2 regions of the Terriglobus albidus genome follow, and region 1 is predicted to be linked to the other one. Evidence: riboswitches for the same ligand, from Rfam matches in the RefSeq annotation. Region 1 holds a riboswitch; the other holds the start of a gene.
What was found. Region 1 has a riboswitch for S-adenosylmethionine ahead of thrC (threonine synthase). Riboswitches for the same ligand answer to the same signal wherever they lie in the genome.

Region 1 (7,589 bases):
CCTGCTCTTTCTGTTTCTCGTCCACCTGGGCATCAGCCCAGCACTACTGAGCCACCAGCTCAGCCTCTTCCGCAGCGGGCAGACCATCCAGCTCCCGCAGATAGGCATCGAACTCGGCCAGCCGCGGCTTCACCGCGCGTCCGACGTCGTACTTGCCCTGCAGCACATCGGTCGTCTTCAGGCCGTTGCCTGTGATGCAGACCACCGTGGTCTCATCCTTACCGATGCGGCCCTGTGCGAAGAGCTTCGCGGTCACGGCGGTGGTTACACCGCCTGCTGTCTCCGTAAAGATGCCCTCAGTTTCTGCCAGCTCCTGGATACCGGAGACAACTTCAACGTCGGAGACATCCTCACCCCAGCCGCCGGTCTCGCGGATCAGACGGGCTGCGTATGGGCCGTCCGCCGGGTTACCGATCGCCAGCGAGCGGGCGATGGTATTCGGCTTCTGCGGCTCGTGGCGGTCAAGGTTGTTCTTCACCGCGTGGGTGATCGGCGAGCAGCCCGTAGCCTGCGCTCCGAAGAACTTCACGTGCTTTGCCTCGACGATGCCGAGATACACCAGCTCGTCGAAGGCCTTCTTGATCTTCCGGATCAGCGATCCGCCAGCCATCGGCACCACGACGTTGTCGGGCAGACGCCAGCCGAGCTGCTCGGCGATCTCATAACCCATCGTCTTCGAACCCTCAGCGTAGTAAGGCCGCAGGTTCACATTGACGAAGCCCCAGTTGTACTGGTCGGCGATCAACGAGCACAGGCGGTTGACGTGGTCGTAGTTGCCATCAATGCGCACCAGGCGCGCGCCGTAGATCAGCGTGTTCAGAATCTTTGCCGGCTCCAGGTCAGCCGGAATCAGGATGCAGCTCTTCAGACCCAGGCGGGCGGCCTGCGCAGCCACTGAGTTCGCCAGGTTGCCAGTCGAACTCGCGCCGACGGTATCAAAGCCGAAGTAGCGGGCATTGGCCAAGGCCACAGCGACGACACGGTCCTTGAAGCTTAGCGTCGGGAAGCAGACGGCATCGTTCTTCACGTAGATATCGGAAGCGCCGAGACGCTTGCCCAGGTTCTTGGCCTTGACCAATGGTGTGAAGCCCACCGGAAGATCGGGCTGGAAACCCTCAGGAATGGGAAGCAGCGCACGATAGCGCCAGATGCTTGCCGGCCCGGCAGCGATGGACTCCCGGGTCACGCTGCCCTTCACCGCGTCCAGGTCGTAAAAGACCTCAAGCGGCGAAAAGCACTCATCGCAGATAGAAAGCGGCTGTTTGCCATAGCTCTTGCCGCACTCTTTGCACTTCAGATCGTAGGGCGCACACGCACCGGAAGACATAGGGCCTTGCTCTCCATATGGCGGAGGGCTTTACCTATGACCGTCTCTCTTGGATGGCGCCCTTAACTCGGGAACGAGGAGGCGCGGGGTGGGAACTTGCAACTTTCCTACTCCGAATCTCATGTTCCCTGTCGCCAGGAGAGAGTTGACACCGGTACGCCTTTGTTCTGTCCGGTTGTCGTGGTGTCACAGGGCTCGTCCCTCAACCACTCTTCATGAAATTCGCGCTTACCCTTGCGGGTTCGCTTGAATGTATTGTTTGTACCACGCCATACGGCTCCAGACAAGCCATGGCAGCACTCAACGGCGGCTAAGTGCATTGAATTGCAAGAAAACCGCCCTTTTCGGTTTATTCTTCCGCCATGCTGAAATTCCTGGTCCGCACCACCGCCTTCACGGCCCTCTCCGTTGCTCTTGCGTCCTCAGCTACGCTTCCCCTCGCCGCACAGGAGACCCCGTTGAACCCGGACGGCAAGGTCGCCTCCAAGTCCGTTTGGCTCACGCTAACGCCGCAGCAGAAGTCCGACGTCTTCGCCTTTGCGGAACCCTACAAGGACTACCTTCGGCACGCCAAAAGCGCCGGCCTCTCGACCGCGGAGTTCCTCAGTCTGGCCAAGGCGGCAGGGTTCACCGAGTTCACTTCTCCCTCGCAGATCAAACCGGGAGCCAAACTCATCTTCGACAATCGCGACCGCGCCGTCGTCTTTGCCGTCATCGGCTCCGATTCCGTGGAGACAGGAACACGCATCGTCGCAACCCACCAGGACTCTCCGCACCTGAACCTGAAGTCGCGTCCGGTTGTCGGAGCTCCGGGTTCGGTTGCGCTGCTGAAGACTACACTCTACGGCGGCATCAAGAAGTACCAGTGGTCGAATCTTCCGCTGGCGTTGGTCGGCCGCATCGACACCACCGACGGCCGGCACCTGCAGGTGAATATCGGCTTTGCTCCCGGCGATCCTGTCTTCGTGATCGCCGATGCCGCGCCTCACTCCGACTCGCTGCTCCGCACCCGCACCTACACCACCGTCCTCGCAGGGGAAGAGATGAATCCGGTGGCCGGTTCGATTCCCAGCGAGAAGAACTCCGTTGCCGACCAGGTGATGGCGGCCCTCCGTGCAAAGTTCAACATCAAGGACGAGGACCTGGTCGCTGCTGAGCTGGAGCTTGTTCCCGCAACACAGCCGGCCGACGTCGGTATCGATAATGGCTTGACCGGAAGCTGGGGTCAGGATGACAAGGCGCTCAGCTATGCGGCCTCACGCAGTATCTTCGACCTGAAAGGCACACCAAAGAAGACGGCGATGGTCTACGTCACTAACTTCGAAGAGGTTGGCTCTATCAACAACACCGGCGCCAACTCGCAGTTCCTCGACACGGTCTTTACCGAGCTGATGGACGCGCAGAAGAAAGGCGCTTCAGCACTCGACGTCCGCCACGCGCTGCGCAATGCCGCCGTGCTCTCAGCCGACTGCAATGACGGCGTGAATCCCCTCTTTCCAGGCAATTCTGAAGCTTCGAACGCAGCGATCGTCGGCTATGGTGTGACCATCAAGCGTTACGGCGCCGGCTTCGATCCGAACGCGGAGTTCACTGCCCGCATCATCGCTCTACTCGACAAGAACAACATCACCTGGCAGACGCAGACACCTCGTGTCGAAGTTGGCGGAGGAGGCACGATTGGAGGCTTCCTCTCGGCGCGAAATATGGAAGTGCTGGACGTAGGCATTCCTCTGCTCAGCATGCATGCTACCTACGAGATGAGCTCAAAGGTAGACCACTGGTCCATCTATAAGTTCTTCGGAGCCTTCTACGGGATGGAGTAGAGGGCATCCTTCGCAATCTATCGCGTGCCGCAAATACTTAGTCCTGTACCGGCATCATGAAACCAACTCGAAGCATGACATTGTGTTGCGTCGGATTGGCGAAGGTCCAGTAGTCCTTCAGCTCGATTCGCATGCTCTCAGTGTCATCTCCCTTAAGTACGAATCGTGGAAGCGCCAAGGCCACGCCGTAGTCCAGGGCATGGCCGGTCTCAAAGAGCCGACTGTATCCAATTGTGGCGAACGGCAAATAGGTGTGATTCTTCCATAACAAGGGAATTTCCTCATCGACACTTACATAGCCGGAGTAATTGCTGCGGTTGGCCTGTGGCCCCATAACGCCGACCTCGGCCCAGACCGGCAAGGGAATAGGCAATATTGTGAATCCCACGCCACAGCCAGCCGTTGGTTTTGTTCCAACGCTAGAGCTGCTGGCTCCTAACCCGCATATAACTCCAGCGCGTCCCCAATAGGATGCGGATGAGTTTGGATGGTACACCGCTGGTACCTGACGCGGAGGTGTCGAGGAGAGATTAGGTGTTGGCTCTTGCGGCAGAGCCACCTGAGCCTCAGCTTCGAAAAGTGGCAGGCAGAAAACGGACATGAGGACGGCCTTCAAAAAGTACCGGCTGAAATTGCGCATGAATGCACCCTGCCAGTTGTTGAACTTTTGGCACAATACAATGCTTCTCACTTCTCCAAGAATTGATCATCACGGAACAAGTCATTAGAAATAAGTCATTTACAAGAGGATCTCAAATACTCGCGCCTGTTCGTGTAGCCGCTTTGTACACTGAGGAACAACGATGAACGAACGCGGGCCGAGCAAGATATACCGTTTTGGCATCTTCGAGGCGGACCCGATATCCGGTGAACTTCGCCGGAAAGGGCTCCGCATCCGCTTACATGCTCAGCCATTCCAGGCGCTGCTGTTGTTACTTGAGCGCCCAGGTGAGACTGTCACCCGCGATGAAATCGCTCGCCGGCTATGGCCGGAGGACACATTTGTCGACTATGAGCACGGCGTCAACTCCGCAATGAATCGCCTGCGGGATGCGCTTGGAGATAGAGCATCCAATCCGCGCTTTATCGAAACACTTGCCAAGCGAGGCTACCGGTTCATTGCATCAGTAGAGGAGTTCGAGGACCACCCCATAACTCTTCCATCCCAACCGACTCCGAGCACCCAGGAACAGGTAACGAGCCGAATCCTTACCTCCTCCGAAGATCTGCCTCGAAGTTCTCCTCCGCTGGTCCAGGCCTTCTTCATCCTGTTCCAACTGATGTATCTCAGCTTCTATATCGGAGCGTTAGCGAACCTCGGCGAGATTCAGGAACTCATTGCTCCACTTCCTCATGCGCAGTTGATCTTGCGCGTGCTTATCCTGAGCGCCGTTCTCCTCATTCCGGTACGAACCTTTTTGCTCTGTGCAACTCTCTTCCGCCCACCTCATTTTCTACAGCGGTTCCTGAGACTGTGGTGGCTCTCACTGGCTGGCGATCTTCTGTGGACGCTCTCCCCTTTTCTATTGCTTCATCACATCAACGACGGACTCGCCTTGGCTTGTATGAGCTTTTTGGTGTACTCCCCGTTTGCACAGCGTTCGTTGGTTTTGATGGGAGCCGGTCAGATACGTGAGTGAATAGAAGGGCCAACTGTATAGGGCTTCAACATTGTTGTGCCCTATTCCGGCTTAACGATCTCTTTCACACCTTCGACGAAGCTGGCCGGATCGAATTCCATGCGCAGAATCTCATCGGGGCAATCCGTCATCATGGCCACGCGCCAGTTGCAGACGAAGGCTATAAGCTGTTCAGGCTGCGCCGCTCTGAGCTCAGCACAGAGCGCTTCAGCCTCGGGCACACCCCGCTCCCCTTCCACATCGATCAAGACGAGGTCATATTGCTTCTGCCAGAAGCTCGAACGTCCCTCGTCCACGCTCATGAACGAATCCACCTCATAGCCTGAGAGGCGCAGGATCTGATCGCGCAGGGGACGCAGCATGTCTCGCCTGCAGACATGCAGGATAGTTTTCCGCTGGGGTGAATCCATAAGGGAGGCCTTTCGCAATAGAAGCGTCAGGCCAGGACTTCGGACTTCTCTTCTGAGGATCCAGTATGAGCGGGAAGCGCCGGCATCGGCACCAGCAGATCTTCCTTACGCATCACAAGAGTGGTGGCGTTCAGGCTGGCAAGTTCAAAGCCATGACCATGAGTAATTGCGTCCGTTGGGCAGGCCTCAACGCAGTACCCGCAGAAGATGCAACGGTTGTAGTCGATGTTGTAGACCTTGGCGTACCGCTCCGAAGAGCTGATGCGCTTTTGCTCCGTGTTGTCCGCCGCTTCGATAAAGATGCAGTTGGAGGGGCAGGCTGCCGCGCACAGGAAGCATGCCACGCACTTCTCCAGACCGTTCTCGTCGCGCTGCAACTGGTGCTTGCCGCGGAAGCGCTCCTGGAACTGAGCACCGCGCATCGGTCCGGGACCGTCGGGGTAGTTTTCTACCTCGGTGGGCTGCAGCATTTCCTTGAAGGTGATGCTCATGCCTTTGGCAATCGCGGCGACGTTGCTGACGATGGACATAGTTTGAGTATATGCCACACGGGGGTTACGCTGGTATTCGCCATGCGCCCAGCCATCCTTGCTCTCGCCTGCGTTTTCATCGTCTCGCCCGCCTTTGCTCAGACCGCGCAGCAGCCTGCGACGGCCCACGCGCACGAAGCAGCCGCTCCCTCTACCTCACTTACCGTGACCGGCCCAACCGGCAAGGTCCTGAAGGTGTCGCCGGAAGACCTGAAAGCCATGCCGCACAAGTCTGTAGAGGTCTTCAACGAGCACAGCAAGGCGAAGGAAACCTACACCGGTGTTCCTCTCACGGACCTGCTGAAGCAGGTTGACGCGCCTACTGGAGAGAAGCTCCGCGGCAAACTCTACCTGTTGGGAGTCATCGCCGAGGGCACAGACCACTATCGCGTGCTCTATTCCCTGGCGGAAGTAGATCCCGCCAACCACACCGGCGATGTCCTGGTCGCTGACCAGATCGACGGGAAGCCGATTGCCGCTGACGGAGCCTTCAAGCTGGTCTCCACGGAAGAGAAGCGGCCCGCCCGCTGGGTGCGGAATCTAACCGCCATCACCGTCAAGGCTGTCGAGTAGCCCGAGCACGGTCCCAGACACGATTCAAAACCTCAAGGGTGAACTGCGCAACCGCGATCTCGCTTTGTAGAACAGCGTCCACGGGAAACCAGGCCGCGTCTGCGGCGTCATCTCCGCAGAGCAGTTCGCCTCCTGTGACCTCGCAGAGGAAGTCCACCAGAACGTAGTGGTACCGGACACGTTCTTCTTCACGGAAGATCCGTTCCAGTGTCTCCGCATGCCGCACGACACTGACGTCCAGCCCGGTCTCTTCCTTGACCTCGCGGACGACCGCAGCTTCCAGGTGCTCTCCCAGCTCCAGCCGGCCGCCAGGCAACGACCACTCGCCTTTGAGCGGTTCGCGTCCGCGCCGCACCAGCAAGACCTTGTCGTCCTGAAAGACGATAGCCCCTACCCCAACGACTGGAGCGCTGGGGTACTCACGTGTGTCGCTCATTTCAGCGGTTTGCCGAACTCTTCGCAGAAGACGGTATGCGAGAACGGGAAACGGCCGCCATTGAACTTGTCAGGCCCCTGCATCTTTCCAAGCGCCAGAACGGCAACCACCCAGTAACTCATGGGCAGGCGCAGCACCTCATGCACCTTATCCTGCTCAAAGCCTTCCATCGGAGCCGTATCGTAGCCCAGCACCTCGGCCATCAGCAGCATGTGCGTGAAGGCCACCATCACCTGCTTGTTCAGCCAGCCATGCATCTGGTCTGAGTTGAACTCGGCGAAGTAGTGCGGAATGCTCTCACGCGATGCCGCGGCCAGGCTCTCGGACATGCCGCCGCGAAGCCCGGAGTTGATTACCTCATCCAGATCCTTACGCCAGGCATCAGCGTCGCCGCAGGCGACAATTACCGCACTGGCCTCTTCCACCTTGGCCTGATTGAAGCATGCTCCGCGAAGGCGGCGCTTCTGCTCCGGCTGCTGCACCACGATGAAACGCCAGGGCTGCAGGTTGTAGCTGCTGGGCGCCTGCAACCCCGCTTCCAGAATCTTCCGCAGATCGTCTTGCGGCATCGGCTCGCCATCAAAGCTCTGGCTTGCCCGACGCTCACGAATCGCCTGGGCGAGTGATTTGATTTCGGCGCGGCTCATGCGTTCCTGTTCTTCTGCTCCCTAAAAACGTGGCCGTGGCCCGTACTGCTCAGCGCAGGTTTTCCATCGGCTCTTCGGTGGCGAATGGGCTTGCCCCCGGCGACTCCGATGATACCCAGACTCCATGAAACGCTGAACGAAGCTCAGGATACGCGAGGACGAGCGTTCGCGCAGCCTCAGAGTTTCGTTTCCGGGTCGCGGCG
Region 2 (7,589 bases), 2.6 Mb from region 1:
AGCTGGGTAGAGGCTCCGCTGAGGATAGCGAGTGAGAGTACCGGGAACTGTGCCTTCACGGAGTCGTGATAGGCAACGTCGGTGTTACGAGCGAGCGCGCCGATCTTAAGACCCCCATTGGCGGCGGGTTCGATGGCGGTGAGATTGAGTCCGTTGATATCGACGAGCTTTGCTGGAGTCTCGACGTTCAGCTTCATGTAGTCGACGAGGTTGGTGCCACCGGCAATGTAACGGACAGACGCGCCTTGTTGTGCGGTGGAGGCAGAGGACTGGGCTTTGACCGCGTCCTGAATGCTATCGACAGAGATGAGATCGAAAGGCTGCATGGCCAGGTTCCTCCTTAGGCGTGACGACGGACGGACTGCACGGCAGCGACAATGTTGGGGTAAGCGCCGCAGCGGCAGATGTTGCCGCTGAGTGCTTCCTTCACGTCGGTGTCGGTATCGCCCCAGGGTTCATGCAACATGGCGACGGCAGACATGATCTGTCCGCTGGTGCAGTAGCCGCATTGATAGCCATCGTGCTCGACGAACGCGGCCTGCATGGGATGCATCTTTTGCGGCGTGCCCAGGCCCTCGATGGTGGTGATCTCAGCCTTCTGGTGCATGGCGGCGAGTAAGAGACAGCTATTAGCGCGGCGGCCGTCGACGTGGACCGTGCATGCGCCGCACTGACCGTGGTCGCAGCCTTTCTTGGTGCCGGTCAGGTGCAGGGTCTCGCGCAGGGTGTCGAGCACGGTAGCGCGAGGGTCGATACGGAGCTGATGGGTTTCGCCGTTTACCTTGAGGGTGATGGGAATGGTTCCTGGTGTTTCGGGCATGGCGGCGGGGTCCCCCTGCGGCTGAGGCCGCTCGGGTTCCGCAGATGCGACTACGGGAGCAACGGTTGCCGCCGCGGTGGCAACACCCATGGCGCCCGCGCGCGAGAGGAAAGAACGCCGGCTAAGTTTTTCAAGCGAGGTAAGGGGTTTGGATGCGTCATCAGTGTGCTCTGCCATCTTGTTCCTCCCTGGATTGCGATCATCTGGATGGATTCCGCGAACGTATGCTGCACGCCGAGGGAACAGCAGCGACGATGAGAGCCTCTGCGATGGAAGCCCTTCTGAACACCGACGACGTACGCGGAAAACCTTGAGCTGCATCCGGATAGATGCAGCTAAGTCTCCCAACGATTGAGGCTACGCCAGAAAAAGCAGAGAACGGTATCCCGATCCTGCCGTTTCTTTGCCTATTTCTCCGGGGAGGGAGCCATGGTGGATGGCGATGGTGCTTACTCGTAGCGCAACGCCTCCATGGGGCTGACGCGAGAGGCGCGGCGGGCGGGTAGCCAGGCTGCAGGCAGAGCGATGGCGAGCAGGGCAACAATGGCCAGCACCAGGCTGAGTGGTTCGGTTGGCTTCAGGCCGTAGAGCAGGCTCTGCACAAGCTGGTTGGTGGCGAGGGTGAGCGCGCCTCCCAGGGCGATGCCGGAGACAACGAGCAGGACGATCTCGCGCATGATCATCCAGCCGACGCTTGCGCGTGCGGCGCCGAGGGCCATGCGGATGCCGATCTCGTTCGTGCGGCGGCTCACCAGATAGCTCATCAGGCCGTAGATGCCGATTGCGGAGAGAAAGACGGCGAGCAGGGCGAAGAAGGTTGAAAGCTGCGCAACAAGAGTCTGGTTGGTGATGCTGCGTTCGATTACGCGGTCGAGCGTGGTCACGCGGTTAATGGTGAGGCCACGGTTTATGGAGTGAATAGTGTTCTGCACATCTTTGGAGACCGTATTGAAGTCGCCGGTGTAGCGGACGGCGAGCGTGCCATAACCCCACGGATGCTGCGGATTGGGAACGTAGTCGATGTACTGGCGGTGCTCCTGCAGATTGCCGAATTTCACGTCTTTCACCACGCCAACGACTTCGACGTCGTTCCTGGGGTCGGGATCTTTTCCGATGTAGATGTGCCGGCCGATGGGATTGACGCCGGCGGGAAAGAGATCGCGAACCATGCTCTCGCTGAGGATGATGACCTTCTGTGAGGTTGCCGTGTCCTGAGGGCCAAAGATACGGCCGGCGAGCAGAGGAATCTGCATGGTATTGAAGTAGCCGTTGCTAATGACGTTGTGTTTGATGTTGACGGCATCGTTGTAGGCCGTTCCTGGGATATTGATGGAGGTGTTCCAACTGCCCTGATGGAAGGTGAAGGCGGCAAAGCCGGCGCCGTGCACTCCTGGCATGGCAACGACGCGATCTTCGATCTGCGAGAACATGGCAATCATGCGCGGGTCTGCGCCTTTGAGGCCGAGGACCGAGGAATCCATGTTGACGAGCATTACGCCATTGCGGGGGAAGCCGGTGTCGACATGCGTGAGGTTAACAAGGGAACGCAGGAAGAGAACGGAGGCGACAGCCAGCACGAAGGAGATAGAGACCTGCGCGACGATGAGCACTTTGCCAAGGACATTACGCGTTGCGGCATTGGTGCTGCTGCGGCCATCTTTGAGAGCTCCGGTCACCTCGACTTGTGAGGCACGCAACGCCGGCACGAGGCCGAAGAGCACCGCCGTTCCAACGGTGATGGCAACCGAGAAGCCGAGCAGCGGCAGGTTGAGCGAGACATCGATCGGAATGAGGTCAGCGTCGGGACCACCGGAGATCATGCGCAGCAGTATGCGGTCGGCGGCGACAGCAAAGGCGATCCCAAGCAGGCCTCCGATAAGTGCGAGGATGAGGCTTTCGGTGAGGAGCTGACGAACCAGGCGAAGGCGCTGTGCTCCGAGCGCCTGGCGCACTGCAAACTCGCGTGCGCGTGCGGTGGATCGTGCCAGAAGCAGATTGGCGATATTGGCGCACGCGATCAGCAGTACCAGGGCAGTAACACCCATGAGGAGCTTCAACGGGTCAGAGAACTGATGACGCAGGCCGGCGGTACCGGTTGCGATCGAAGTGATCGCAACATGAGCCTGCTGCAGGTGTGACAGGTTGTAGTCATTGAGTCGCGCATCGGGGAAGCCGCGGGTGATCTGCTGATACAGGACATTAATCTCAGCTTCCGCCTGCGCGTGCGTGACCCCGGATTTCAGGCGGCCGAAGATGTGATTGGACTGGTAGAAGTTGTCTTTATAGCCGTTGTAGTGAGCAGGCAGTGAGTTCATCATTGCCATCGGTATCCAGAGGTCGGGTGCGTGGCCGACGGTGATGCCGAAGAATCCTGGAGGAGCGACGCCGATGATAGTGAAGGTGGTATCGGCGAATTTGACGGTGTGATTGAGGACGTCAGGCGCTCCGGTAAGTGCGGTCTGCCAGAAGGCGTAGCTGATAACCGCGACGGGATGTGCACCTTCGGTGGTGTCATCGTCGGCGGTGAAGAGCCGGCCAACGGCGGGTTCTACGCCGAGAGTGGAGAAGAAGGTTCCGGAGACGAGGTCGGGGGAGATGATCTCCATCTGGTCGCGGTGATCGATGGTGCCGTGCGCTTCACCGTTGAAGCTGAGGACCGTCGCGACTTCGGAAAAGACGGCGTTCTTGCTGCGGAGCTGCGAGAAGAAGGGATAGGAATAGAGAGTGGTGGAGCCGTACCGATCGGTGACGCCATCTTCATCACCATCGCCCAGGATGACGAGCTGTCCTGGAGCTTTGACGGGCAGCGAGCGCAGCACGATGGCATCGAGAAAGCTGAAGATGGCGGTGTTGGCGCCGATGCCGAGTGCGAGCGAGAGCAGGGCGACGCAGGTGAGGCCGGGTGAGCGCAGCATGGAACGAAGTCCATAGAGCGTGTCCTGCACGAAGGATTCCAGCCAGTTCCATCCCCACGCGGCGAAACTTCTTTCACGCAGAACAGCGTTGTTGCCAAAACGGCGGCGGGCTTCACGATGCGCCTGCCCGGGAGAGAGACCGGCGGCAACCTGCTGCTGCTCCCGGAGTTCGAGGTGGAGACGCATCTCCTCTTCGAGGTCGGCGTTAAAGCGAGAGCGATGGAAGAGCATACTGAGGCGGCGGAGAAGCTGGCGCATGGTGTGGTCTCCTTGGTGAAGCAGAGGCGATCAGGCAGGCTGCAGCACGGCGGTGATCGCGCCGTAGATGCGGTGAAAGTGCGAGAGCCCAGCAGCGAGTTGTTTGCGTCCTGCTGCGGTCAGCCGGTAGTAGCGCGCGCGGCGATTGCCGGCTGTCGTGCCCCACTCGGCGGAGACCCAGCCCTGCACCAGAAGGCGTTGCAATGCGGGATACAGGGAACCCTCTTCTACCTGCAGCACATCGCCGGAGGTATGCAGGATGGACTCGGCGATCTCGTAGCCATGCATCTCGCCGTGGCGCGAAAGAGTGTTGAGGATCAGGAGGGAGAGGGAGCCGGGCGGAATATCGTTGGGCTTCACAGAAATGCTCCTTACTGCCATAGACAAACTATGGCAGTAAGGATGGCTGACATAGGCAGCCTATGTCAACCTATTTCCAGGCAAAGCATTCGAGCGAAGCTCGAATCGGTGGGAGCCGTGGGCTTCAGTCCCCTGGCATTTCTTGAAAAGACAAAGGCCCGGGGCTGAAGCCCGTTATTTTTTACACTCTTATCAGCGGGCTGAAGCCCGCTTCTCCCACCCGTTTAGCCAGTCATTGCGATTACGTCAGAACTGGTGCACCAGTTTGTTCTGCACTTACAGCACGAAAGTCTTCGACCAGCGATTCGAGGCAATCGAGTGCGGTATCCCAGGCAAACATGAAGCGTGCTCCGCCGCCGATGAAGGTGTAGAACTTCCAGTCTCTGGCGCGCAGCGCATCGGCGATGGCGGAAGGCATCTTGACGAAGACGCCATTTGCCTCGACCGGGAACATGAGCTCGATGTTCGGCAGGCCGGCGATCTTCTCTGCAAATGTCCTGGCGCAGGTGTTGGCATGTGCCGCGCGATGCAGCCAGGCCCCGGTTTCGAGCATGCGGACCCAGGGAGCGGCGAGGAAGCGCATCTTGGAGGCGAGCTGTCCTGCCTGTTTGCAGCGATAGTCGAAGTCTTGTGAGAGCGCGCGATCGAAGAAGATCACGGCCTCGCCGACGGCCATGCCGTTCTTGGTGCCGCCGAAGCAGAGAACATCGACACCGGCCTCCCAGGTCATGGCCGCGGGTGTGCAGCCGAGCGTCGCACACGCATTGGCGAAGCGCGCTCCATCCATGTGGAGACGAAGGCCGAGCTCGCGGCATGTGGCAGCGATGGCGCGGATCTCGTCGAGGGTGTAGACGAGGCCGGTCTCGGTGGGTTGCGTGATGGTGACGACGCGCGGCTTGGGGTAGTGAATGTCGGTGCGTCGTGATGCGATCAGGCGGATCGCTTCGGGACTAAGTTTGCCGTTCGATGAGGGAGCGACAAGAAGCTTGGCGCCGTTCGAGAAAAACTCGGGGGCGCCGCACTCGTCGGTCTCCACGTGCGCCAGCTCCGAACAGATGACGCTGTGATAGCTCTGGCTCAGAGCAGCAAGCGCGAGGGAGTTGGCTGCTGTTCCATTGAAGGCGAAGAAGACATCGCAGTCGGTGCTGAAGAGTGTGCGGAAGGCGTCCGCCGCCTGTGCCGTCCAGGAGTCTGCACCGTAGGCGCTTTCGTGTCCGATGTTGGCTTCGGCCATGGCGGCCCATGCTTCAGGACAGATTCCGGCGTAGTTATCACTGGCGAACTGCTGTTTTGGTGCACACATGCGTATTGAACCCTTTCTTACTGGTCCATCAAAAGAAAATCACGGATGTGCGGCTTTTCCCGAAGTTGCCGGACAGGCCACATCTCCCAGATGGGACGCCACCTTGCTCGGGGCAGGTTGGCGTTGAGCAGTGAGCTCAACTCTTGATGTCGTCTTTCATCATAAACGGTGTGTGGGTCGGGGGCAATTGGATGTAATGGTTCGCTTCAACCGATCGAGCGCTGAAACCAGAGAGCGAAGGTTCTTGCCTTTGTGCTTGTCAGCCGGCCCGAGGGATAAACGATCCAAAGATCGATCTGCGGCAGCTCCCAATCGGTAAGGATAGGAACCACCTCGCCCGAGGCGATCTCGGGTTGGAACATCCAGCGGGAGGCGATGGTGAAGCCCTGGCCGGAGATGACCGCGGCGCGTACCCCTTCGGCCGCGTTTAGCGCGAGCCTTCCCTGGATGCGCACGCGAAGACTGGAGGAGTAACGCGTGAACAGCCACTCCTCGCCACCGGTGCCGTGGTTGTAGATCACGGCCTCATGCCTGCGCAGATCGGATGGCCGAGAGGGGATGCCTCTGCGACGCAAGTAGTCAGGGCTGGCCAATACCAGGCGCTCTCCGCTGGCGATCTTTTTGGCCTTGAGCGCGGAGTCGGCAAGTACGCCCATGCGAATGGCTATGTCGATGTTTTCTGCCAGCAGATCGATCGGCCGGTCATCCATCACGACTTCGAGATCGAGTTTGGGATTGGCTTCGAGGAACTCGTTGAGCCTGGGAACAAGATGCAGCCGGGCGAAGGTTACGGGCGCATAAACGCGAAGCCGTCCGGATAATCCTTTGCCCGCGCTCTGCGCTGCGGCCTCCGCTTCGTTTGCCTCTGCGAGAGCGCGAAAAGCACGTTCATAAAATGCTTTGCCGGCCTCGGTCGGAGTCAGGCGGCGGGTGGAGCGCGCCAGAAGGCGGATGCCAAGCCGGGTTTCGAGCGAGGTGATGCTCTTTGAGATGGCCGGCTGGCCGATCTTGAAATCGCGTGCGGCGGCGGAAAACGACCCCGTCTCGACAACGCGTACAAACACTTCCATCTCCCGCAGGCGGCTCATATTTATTCCAATCCGGAATAGATGATATTGCCTGGAGCGGTCTATTCGCGAGATTGGCGGCTCCACTAGATTCATCCGTGGAGCCCATTTTCCTAAAGGAATCAAAGAGCTATGAGCAGCCCTTCCTCACAACAGCCTGAAGAGTACGACCTGGTGATCATTGGAAGCGGCGCCGGAGCGAAGCTTTCCGCGTGGACATTTGCAAGCCGTGGCCAACGGGTTGCGGTCGTCGAGAGGAAGTACGTCGGCGGAGCGTGCCCGAACATTGCCTGCCTCCCCAGTAAGAACATCATCCACACGGCACAGGTGGTCGAGTATGCGCGGAGAGGCGAAGAGTTTGGCATCCGCATGCGCGAGATGGAAGTCGACATGCCGGCGGTGAGGGAACGCAAGCGTCGCATGGTCGCCGGCCTGGTGGAAACCCATCAAGACCTCTATCACCAGAGCGGAGCCGAGCTGATCATGGGGACTGCCCGCTTTATCGGACCAAAGACAGTCGAGGCAACACTACCGGACGGAAGCACGCGGGTCCTGACAGGGACGAATGTCATTATCGGTACCGGGACACATGCTGCGGTCGACAAGACTCCAGGGCTTGCGGAAGCACAGCCACTGACCCATGTCGAAGCTCTGGAGCTTGACCATGTGCCGGAGCGGCTAATCGTCCTTGGAGGAGGATATGTAGGCCTCGAGTTCGCACAGGCCATGCGGCGGTTTGGCAGCAAGGTGACGGTGATCGACCGTAACAGCCGAATACTCCATCGCGAGGACGTGGATGTGACCGAGGCGATCCACAGCATTCTTCGCGATGAGGGGATCGAGTTTGCTCTCGGGACGCCGATTCA

Region 2: another riboswitch for S-adenosylmethionine. It lies ahead of FTW19_RS02130 (low specificity L-threonine aldolase); the one in region 1 lies ahead of thrC (threonine synthase).

The regions. Positions count from the first base shown of each region.
Region 1 covers NZ_CP042806.1:3,161,121-3,168,709, reverse strand. The annotation lists gene thrC (threonine synthase) at 44-1,327, opposite strand; SAM riboswitch class I at 1,444-1,549, opposite strand; gene FTW19_RS12565 (peptidase M18) at 1,690-3,150, shown strand; gene FTW19_RS12560 (hypothetical protein) at 3,188-3,523, opposite strand; gene FTW19_RS12555 (winged helix-turn-helix domain-containing protein) at 3,954-4,790, shown strand; gene FTW19_RS12550 (hypothetical protein) at 4,832-5,152, opposite strand; gene nuoI (NADH-quinone oxidoreductase subunit NuoI) at 5,227-5,730, opposite strand; gene FTW19_RS12540 (molybdopterin-dependent oxidoreductase) at 5,773-6,303, shown strand; gene FTW19_RS12535 (NUDIX hydrolase) at 6,287-6,739, opposite strand; gene FTW19_RS12530 (nitroreductase family protein) at 6,736-7,386, opposite strand; gene FTW19_RS12525 (hypothetical protein) at 7,436-7,589, opposite strand, start outside.
Region 2 covers NZ_CP042806.1:519,657-527,245, reverse strand. The annotation lists gene FTW19_RS02150 (FAD binding domain-containing protein) at 1-326, opposite strand, end outside; gene FTW19_RS02145 ((2Fe-2S)-binding protein) at 341-997, opposite strand; gene FTW19_RS02140 (ABC transporter permease) at 1,270-3,993, opposite strand; gene FTW19_RS02135 (PadR family transcriptional regulator) at 4,024-4,374, opposite strand; gene FTW19_RS02130 (low specificity L-threonine aldolase) at 4,595-5,656, opposite strand; SAM-I-IV-variant riboswitch at 5,708-5,811, opposite strand; gene FTW19_RS02125 (LysR family transcriptional regulator) at 5,863-6,744, opposite strand; gene FTW19_RS02120 (dihydrolipoyl dehydrogenase family protein) at 6,856-7,589, shown strand, end outside.